Regions from separate parts of the Streptomyces sp. NPDC037126 genome, predicted to be linked through region 2. Evidence: riboswitches for the same ligand, from Rfam matches in the RefSeq annotation. Region 2 holds a riboswitch; the other holds the start of a gene.

The links. Region 2 has a riboswitch for glycine ahead of gcvT (glycine cleavage system aminomethyltransferase GcvT). Riboswitches for the same ligand answer to the same signal wherever they lie in the genome.
Region 1: it holds a riboswitch for glycine, as region 2 does, so the genes downstream of both, gcvP (aminomethyl-transferring glycine dehydrogenase) here and gcvT (glycine cleavage system aminomethyltransferase GcvT) in region 2, are expected to answer to the same signal.

What each region holds. Positions count from the first base shown of each region.
Region 1 covers NZ_JBVJTD010000006.1:9,837-14,392, reverse strand. The annotation lists gene gcvP (aminomethyl-transferring glycine dehydrogenase) at 1-2,849, opposite strand, end outside; glycine riboswitch at 3,024-3,118, opposite strand; gene ACZ7FF_RS15925 (PRC-barrel domain-containing protein) at 3,238-3,609, shown strand; gene ACZ7FF_RS15920 (DNA polymerase IV) at 3,531-4,556, opposite strand, start outside.
Region 2 covers NZ_JBVJTD010000010.1:52,485-57,040, reverse strand. The annotation lists gene ACZ7FF_RS22360 (enhanced serine sensitivity protein SseB) at 1-239, opposite strand, end outside; gene ACZ7FF_RS22355 (AAA family ATPase) at 282-992, opposite strand; glycine riboswitch at 1,164-1,268, shown strand; glycine riboswitch at 1,269-1,381, shown strand; gene gcvT (glycine cleavage system aminomethyltransferase GcvT) at 1,425-2,540, shown strand; gene gcvH (glycine cleavage system protein GcvH) at 2,678-3,055, shown strand; gene glyA (serine hydroxymethyltransferase) at 3,070-4,332, shown strand; gene ACZ7FF_RS22335 (L-serine ammonia-lyase) at 4,435-4,556, shown strand, end outside.

The DNA.
Region 1 (4,556 bases), on a different contig from region 2:
ACCAGGTTGCGGTCACCGAAGGCCTGGTCGATGCGGCGCACCGGCGGCCAGTACTTGTCGGCGACCGAGACGCCGGCCGGGAAGACGGCGTCCTCGCGGCTGTAGGCGTGCGTCCACTCACCGCCGAGCGCGGCCGCGGTGTGCGGCGCGTTGCACAGCGGGTTGTCCTCCGCCGGCCACTCGCCCGAACCGACCTTCTCGATCTCCGCGCGGATGGCGATCATCGCGTCGCAGAACCGGTCCAGCTCGGAGATGTCCTCCGACTCGGTCGGCTCGATCATCAGCGTGCCGGCCACCGGGAAGGACATGGTGGGCGCGTGGAAGCCGTAGTCGATCAGGCGCTTGGCCACGTCGTCCACGCTCACACCGGTCGCCTTGGTCAGCGGGCGCAGGTCGATGATGCACTCGTGCGCGACCAGACCGCCGGGGCCGGTGTAGAGCACCGGGAAGTGCGGCTCCAGGCGCTTGGCGATGTAGTTCGCCGAGAGCACGGCCACCTGCGTGGCCCGCTTCAGGCCCTCGCCGCCCATCAGGCGGACGTACGCCCAGGAGATCGGCAGGATGCCCGCGGAGCCGAACGGCGCCGCCGAGATCGGACCGACGCCGGTCTCCGGGCCGGCCGCAGGCTGCAGCGGGTGGTTCGGCAGGTACGGCGCCAGGTGCGAGCGGACCGCGACCGGGCCGACGCCGGGGCCACCACCGCCGTGCGGGATGCAGAACGTCTTGTGCAGGTTCAGGTGGGAGACGTCGCCGCCGAAGTGACCGGGCTTGGCGAGGCCGACCAGCGCGTTGAGGTTGGCGCCGTCGACGTACACCTGGCCGCCGGCCTCGTGCACCTGGGCGCAGATGTCGGCGACGTGCTCCTCGAACACACCGTGCGTGGACGGGTAGGTGATCATCAGCACGGCCAGCTCGTCGCGGTGCTTCTCGATCTTCGCCCGCAGGTCCTCGACGTCGATCTCGCCGTCCTCGGCGGTCTTGACGACGACGACCTTCATGCCGGCCATGACCGCGCTGGCGGCGTTGGTGCCGTGCGCGGAGGACGGGATGAGGCAGATGGTCCGCTGGTCGTCGCCATTGGCACGGTGGTAGCCGCGCACCGCGAGCAGACCGGCCAGCTCGCCCTGCGAACCGGCGTTCGGCTGCAGGGAGACCTTGTCGTACCCGGTGACCTCGGCGAGACGCTCCTCCAGCTCGTGGATGAGCGTGAGGTAGCCCTCGGCCTGCTCGGCGGGCGCGAAGGGGTGCAGCTGGCCGAACTCGGGCCAGGTGACCGGCTCCATCTCGGTCGTCGCGTTGAGCTTCATGGTGCAGGAGCCCAGCGGGATCATGCCGCGGTCGAGCGCGTAGTCGCGGTCGGACAGCCTGCGCAGGTAGCGCAGCATCGCGGTCTCGGAGCGGTGCTCGTGGAAGACCGGGTGGGTGAGGTAGGCGTCGGTGCGCTGCATCGCCTCGGGCAGCGTGTCCGCGGCGACCGCGTCCAGCGCCTCGATGTCGCCCTCGACGCCGAAGGCGGACCAGACGGCGGCGAGCTGCGCCCGCACGGTGGTCTCGTCGCAGGCCAGCGAGACGTGGTCGGAGTCGACCAGGCGGAGGTTGACCCCGTTGTCCCGGGCGGCGGCGACGATCTCGGCCGCCTTGCCGGGCACACGAGCGGTCAGCGTGTCGAAGTAGGCGCCGTGGACGATCTCGACGCCGCCGGCCTTCAGGCCCTCGGCGAGGATCGTGGCGTAGCGGTGGGTGCGGCGGGCGATCGTCCGCAGCCCCTCGGGGCCGTGGTAGACGGCGTACATGCCGGCCATCACCGCGAGCAGCACCTGGGCGGTGCAGATGTTGCTGGTGGCCTTCTCACGGCGGATGTGCTGCTCACGGGTCTGCAGCGCGAGCCGGTAGGCCTTGTGGCCGTCCGCGTCGACGGACACACCGACGAGGCGTCCGGGAAGGCTGCGGGCGAACTTCTCGTGCACGGCCATGTAGCCGGCGTGCGGACCGCCGAAGCCCATCGGGACGCCGAAGCGCTGGGTGGTGCCGACCGCGATGTCCGCGCCCAGCTCGCCCGGCGAGGTGAGCAGGGTCAGCGCGAGCAGGTCGGCGGCGACGGTGACGAGCGCGCCCAGCTCGTGCGCCTGCTCGATGACGGGCTTGATGTCGCGTACGGCACCGGAGGCGCCGGGGTACTGGATCAGCACGCCGTTGATCTCGCGCGCCGCGATGTCGGCCGGGATGCCGTCGCTGAGGTCGGCGACGACGACCTCGACACCGGCCGGCTCGGCACGCGTCTCGATGACCGCGATGGTCTGCGGCAGCGCGTCCGCGTCGATCAGGAACAGGCCCTTCTTGTTCCTGCCCATGCGCCGGGACAGCGCCACGGCCTCGGCCGCGGCCGTGCCCTCGTCCAGCAGCGAGGCGCCGGAGGTGGGCAGGCCGGTCAGCTCGGCGACCACGGTCTGGAAGTTCAGCAGGGCCTCCAGGCGGCCCTGGGAGATCTCCGGCTGGTACGGCGTGTAGGCGGTGTACCAGGCCGGGTTCTCCATGACGTTGCGCAGGATGACCGGCGGGGTGAAGGTGCCGTAGTAGCCCAGGCCGATCATGGAGCCGAGAACCTGGTTGCGGTCGGCGAGCGAGCGCAGTTCGGCGAGCACCTCGGCCTCGGTGCGGGCACCCGGCAGGTCCAGGGCGTCGGCGTTCTTGATGACATCCGGAACCGCGGCGGCGGTCAGCTCGTCGAGGGAGCCGTAGCCGACCGAGGCGAGCATCTTGGCCCGCGCCTCGTGGTCGGGCCCGATGTGGCGCTGCTCGAAGGGGATGCCCGATTCGAGCTCGGCGAGCGGAATGCGGTGGGCGGTCATTGCGGAGGCCTCCTGGTCTGACGCGACCTTCGAGGGGCACCACGGCGCGGGTACCCCGACGGCCTCCCCCTCTGTCATCTCAACCTGAGAGCTTCACCAGGCGCCCGCGGACGCCGGCTTTCACCGTCGGTGAGGGCGGGAGCCGTCGACACCCGCCCTGCTTTCCAGAGTGACCTCGTCCGTGCGGTACGTGAGCCTGAGAGATTCCGGGGAGGATTTGCTCCTTCGGCGCCTCCGATGTGGTCGGAGGACTCTCCCGCACGGGGTCAGCAGCCGCTGTCAGCCTACCAGCGAGGTCAACACGGGAGCCCTCGAGTGGCCGCCTCCCTGAATGTGCTCTTTTGTAGTGCTTACGGATGAGTTGCGACCAAGTGGAGGGAGAGGGACCGTGCAGACCGACATCGATCCGCGCAACCTGATCGGCCGCAAGGCGTTCGACCGCGATGGCACCAAGATCGGCACCATCGACGAGGTGTATCTCGACGACGCCACCGGCGTGCCCGAATGGGCGGCCATACGCACCGGCCTTTTCTCCCGGGACGCGTTCGTCCCCCTGGAGCCCAGCGAACTCGTCGAGGGCACCCTCCACGTCCCGTTCGAGCGCGCCCTGATCAGGGACGCCCCCGACTTCGGCGTGGGCCGGCACCTCTCCCCCGAACAGGAACTCCAGCTCTACCACCACTACGGTCTCGACGTGGCCGGACCTCCCTCCGTACCGGACCACGACTTCGGCAAGCTGGCGGGCTCGGAGGAGGCCTGATCGCGGACCTCTTCCAGGGCCCCGGGCGGGTCGGCGCCCGACGGAACGAGCGGAGCCGGCGGGTGTGCGGGAGCCTGAACCAGCGGCAGGGGCTCGGCGGGCTCCAGCGCGGGATCGCCGACGGGGAACGTCCGCACGCGCCCCGGAGTGGCCTGCAGCGGCGTCTCGAACCGCACCGTGACCCGCCCCAGCCCGCTCCCCTGCACCCAGCCGGCTCCGTACTCCTCGTGCCGCACGTCCTGCCCCGCGCGCCAGTGCCGCTCGGCGGGTTCCGGCGGCACCGTCACGGCGTCGGCCACGGCCTCCCGCGGCTCCTCGGCCGCCCGCACCGGCATCGCCTGCGCGAACAGGTCCTCCTGTGTGTAGTCGGCGAGCCCGGAGACACCCACGCCGAGCAGCCGGACCCCGCCCGTGGTGTCCACCGAGTCCAGCAGCCGGGCCGCCGCCTCCCGGACGACCGCAGGATCGTCCGTGGGGCCTCTGAGAGTCTCCGAGCGGGTCAGGGTGGAGAAGTCGTACCGGCGCACCTTCAGCACGATGGTCCGCCCGGACAGCCCGGCGCCGCGCAGCCGGCCCACGCACCGGTCGGCGAGCCGCTGCACCTCCAGGGCGATGCGCAGCCGGTCGTGGATGTCCACGTCGTAGGTGTCCTCGACCGACACCGACTTCGCCTCGCGCTCGGCCACCACCGGCCGCTCGTCGCGAGCCAGGGCCATCGCGTACAGCGCCTGCCCGTGCGCCTTGCCGACCAGCCGTACGAGTTCGTCCTCACCCGCCTCGGCCAGCTCATCGACCGTGGTGATCCCCGCCCGCCGCAGATGGTCGCCCGTGGCCGGCCCCACCCCCGGCAGGGTGCGCACCGGCATCGGCCCCAGCAGCGCCCGCTCGGTCCCCGGCTCGATGAGCACCAGCCCGTCCGGCTTGGCCTGCTCGGAGGCGATCTTCGC
Region 2 (4,556 bases):
ACCTGACCGTCGATGTCCAGCGTGGGCAGGTCGAGCGGGCCGCTGTCCGGGCCGCCGCCGGCCGGCAGCGGGACCCAGACGAAGCTCCGGCCGAGGACCTCGATGATCCGGCCGCCCGCCGTGGGGACGCCTAGGGAGGCCGACAGCACCTCCTCCAGCTCGTTGCCGGGCCAACCGCCGTGCGGGTGGGGGTGCGCCTGTGCCGGGAAGTCCGCGGGAAAGTCCGCCGGGAAGTCCATCTGCCTACCGCCTGCTGGGAACCACTGCTGGGAACCTGAAGGCTAGCGGGTGGCTGTGACGGCGTCCCCCGGCCGGGCGGGCCCGGCGAAGCCTATGCGGTGCAGGGTGTCCGCCGCGGCCCGGTCGATCAGCACCGCCGAGCCGCAGCCCGGGGGCAGCTCGCCCCGCTCCACCGCGCCGAGCAGACGGGCCGTCGTACGCCGATGGCGGCCGAACGCGTAGCGGGAGACGCCCCGGCCGCGCTCGCGCTGGCCCTCCCGGGCCGTCCCGGGCGGGACGTCGAGCAGCAGCAGGTGCAGGGTGGCGCCGCGGCGGCGGGCCGCACGGGCGAGCCAGGCGCGCACCCAGGCCTGGGTGCCGCAGTCGTGCACCACGACGCCCGCCCCGGTGCGCAGGGCGCGGCGCAGGGCGGCGTAGTGGGCCGCGCGGACCAGGGGGCGGTAGAGAACGTACGGCAGGCGGCGGGGCAGGCGGGCCGCGAATCGGTCGCGGGTGTCCTGGGAGTCCACGCGGGGGCCCGCGACCGCGCGGCGCATCAGCGTGGACTTGCCGCCGCCGGGCAGGCCGGCGACCACCACGACGTCACCGGGGGCGAAGAGCAGGGCCCGCGGGCCGCGCGCGGCGAGGTCGCGCAGGTCCCGGACGGCCGGCTCGGGGTGCTCGGCGCGGCGCTCGCGGGCCGGGGCGCGGCGCTGCCGCGGCACCGCGGCGGCGGTGCCCGTCGCGTACGCCGTGGTTCTGTTCACCGTGATCGCCCTCCCCTGTGTCCCGGTAATATCCATGCCCGGCCAAAGTAAAGAGAAGGTAATGGAATGAGTGCGGCGGCCGGGGGCGCGTACCGCCACGGCGCGGTTACGGAGACGGCCCTGACGGGCGGGGCCGTGGCGTGCAATGATGTGGCCGCCAACTGCATACCGGCCGTTTGAATCCGCGCGGGAGAGTCCCCGGGTCCCCTCTGGACCGCCCGGGGCGCCGAAGGAGCAAGTCCCTCCCTTGAATCTCTCAGGCACCGTTACCGCGCGGGCGAGGCACATCTGAAAAGCGGGCCGCTGTGTCAGTGGCTCCACCCAAGGTGCAAGCCCTGATCGCCCCCGTGGCGGTCCTGGCGAACCTCTCAGGTTCCGATGACAGATGGGGAGGAACGTTCCTCGCCCCATCCCCGTGCCCTGGGAGACGACCGACCGATGAGCAGTACCGAACTCCGCCACACCGCGCTCGATGCCGTGCATCGCTCGCTCGGCGCGACGATGACCGACTTCGCGGGCTGGGACATGCCCCTGCGCTACGGCTCCGAGCGCGACGAGCACCTCGCCGTGCGCACCAAGGCCGGTCTGTTCGACCTCTCCCACATGGGCGAGATCACCGTCACCGGCCCCGAGGCCGCCGACTTCCTGAACATGGCCCTGGTCGGCAACATCGCCTCCATCGGCGTCGGCCGCGCCCGCTACACCATGATCTGCCAGGCCGACGGCGGCATCCTGGACGACCTGATCGTCTACCGGCTCGCCGAGACCGAGTACATGGTCGTGGCCAACGCCTCCAACGCCCAGGTCGTGCTGGACGCCCTGAGCGAGCGCTCCGGGGGCCTCGAGGTCGAGGTGCGCGACGACCGGGACGCCTACGCGCTGATCGCCGTGCAGGGCCCGGAGTCCCCCGGCATCCTGAAGTCGCTCACGGACGCCGACCTGGACGGCCTGAAGTACTACGCGGGCCTGCCCGGCACGGTCGCCGGCGTCCCCGCGCTGATCGCCCGCACCGGCTACACCGGCGAGGACGGCTTCGAGCTCTTCGTGAAGCCGGAGCACGCGGTCGAGCTGTGGCAGGCGCTGACCAAGGCCGGCGAGGGCGTCGGCCTGGTGGCGTGCGGCCTGTCCTGCCGCGACACGCTGCGCCTGGAGGCGGGCATGCCGCTGTACGGGCACGAGCTGACCACCGCCCTGACCCCCTTCGACGCCGGGCTCGGCCGCGTGGTCAAGTTCGACAAGGGCGACTTCGTCGGCCGCACGTCGCTCGTGGAGGCCGCCGCCCGCGCCGAGCAGAACCCGCCGCGCGTGCTCGTCGGCCTGATCGCCGAGGGCCGCCGCGTCCCGCGCGCCGGGTACCCCGTCGTCGCCGGCGGCCAGGTGATCGGCGAGGTCACCTCCGGCGCCCCCTCCCCCACGCTGGGCAAGCCGATCGCCATGGCCTATGTCGACGCCGCGCACGCGGCGCCCGGCACCGAGGGCGTCGGCGTCGACATCCGGGGCAGCCACGAGCCGTACGAGGTCGTGGCGCTGCCGTTCTACAAGCGCCAGAAGTAGACACTGGGCGCGGCCGCGCCCCGCACGGAGCCGGTCCGCGGCGGGCACGTGACCCTGCGCACACCCGCCCGCGCCCACCAGCAGTTTCCGTACTCCCCCCTCACCACCACTCCCGCGCGTACAGGAGAATTCAGGCCATGAGCAACCCCCAGCAGCTGCGCTACAGCAAGGAGCACGAGTGGCTGTCGGCCGCCGAGGACGGCGTCTCGACGGTCGGCATCACCGAGTTCGCGGCCAACGCGCTCGGCGATGTGGTCTACGCCCAGCTCCCCGAGGTCGGCTCCACCGTCGAGGCGGGCGAGACCTGCGGTGAGCTGGAGTCGACCAAGTCGGTCTCCGACCTCTACTCGCCGGTGGGCGGCGAGGTCACCGAGATCAACGAGGACGTCGTCAACGACCCGTCGCTGGTGAACTCCGCCCCCTTCGAGGGCGGCTGGCTGTTCAAGGTGCGCGTCACGGAGGAGCCGGGTGACCTGCTCTCCGCCGACGAGTACGCCGCCCACACCGCCGGCTGAGGAGTAGTGGCCGAATGACTGTCCTGAACACGCCCCTGCACGAGCTGGACCCGGAGATCGCCGCGGCGGTCGACGCCGAGCTGAACCGCCAGCAGTCCACCCTCGAGATGATCGCCTCCGAGAACTTCGCGCCGCTCGCGGTGATGGAGGCCCAGGGCTCGGTCCTCACCAACAAGTACGCCGAGGGCTACCCGGGCCGCCGCTACTACGGCGGCTGCGAGCACGTCGACGTCGCCGAGCAGATCGCCATCGACCGGATCAAGGAGCTGTTCGGCGCCGAGTACGCCAACGTGCAGCCCCACTCCGGCGCCTCCGCCAACCAGGCGGCCCTGTTCGCGCTGGCCCAGCCCGGGGACACCATCCTCGGCCTGGACCTCGCCCACGGCGGTCACCTGACCCACGGCATGCGGCTGAACTTCTCCGGCAAGCAGTTCAACGTGGTCGCCTACCACGTGGACGACTCGGGCCTGGTCGACATGGCCGAGGTCGAGCGGCTCGCCAAGGAGCACCGCCCCAAGGTGATCATCGCGGGCTGGTCCGCGTACCCGCGCCAGCTGGACTTCGCCGAGTTCCGCCGGATCGCCGACGAGGTCGGGGCCTACCTGTGGGTCGACATGGCGCACTTCGCGGGCCTGGTCGCCGCCGGTCTCCACCCGAACCCGGTGGAGCACGCGCACGTGGTCACCTCGACCACGCACAAGACCCTCGGCGGTCCGCGCGGCGGCATCATCCTCGCGAAGAAGGACTTCGCGAAGAAGCTGAACTCCTCGGTCTTCCCGGGCTTCCAGGGCGGCCCCCTGGAGCACGTGATCGCGGCCAAGGCGGTCTCCTTCAAGGTCGCCGCCTCGGAGGACTTCAAGGAGCGCCAGCGCCGTACGGTGGAGGGCGCCCGCATCCTCGCCGAGCGCCTGACCGCGGCGGACGCCCGCGAGGCCGGTGTCAACGTGCTGTCCGGCGGCACCGACGTGCACCTGATCCTGGTCGACCTGCGCGAGTCCGAGCTGGACGGCCAGCAGGCCGAGGACCGCCTCCACGAGGTCGGCATCACGGTCAACCGCAACGCGGTCCCGAACGACCCGCGCCCCCCGATGGTCACCTCGGGCCTGCGGATCGGCACGCCCGCCCTCGCCACCCGCGGCTTCACGGCCGAGGACTTCGCCGAGGTCGCGGACGTGATCGCCGAGGCGCTGAAGCCGTCGTACGACGCCGAGGCCCTGAAGGCGCGCGTGACGGCGCTCGCCGACAAGCACCCGCTGTACCCGGGTCTGAACAAGTAAGTCACGTTCCGCGGGGTACCGCGCACACTGGAGATGTCCGGTGTGCGCGGTACCCGCCCCCCGTACCACCCCTTGCACCACCCCCGTATTGAGGAGTCCCCCGTGGCCATCTCGGTCTTCGACCTGTTCTCGATCGGCATCGGCCCGTCCAGCTCCCACACGGTCGGCCCGATGCGGGCGGCGCGCATGTTCGCGCGGCGGCTGCGCAACGAGGAGCTGCTGGA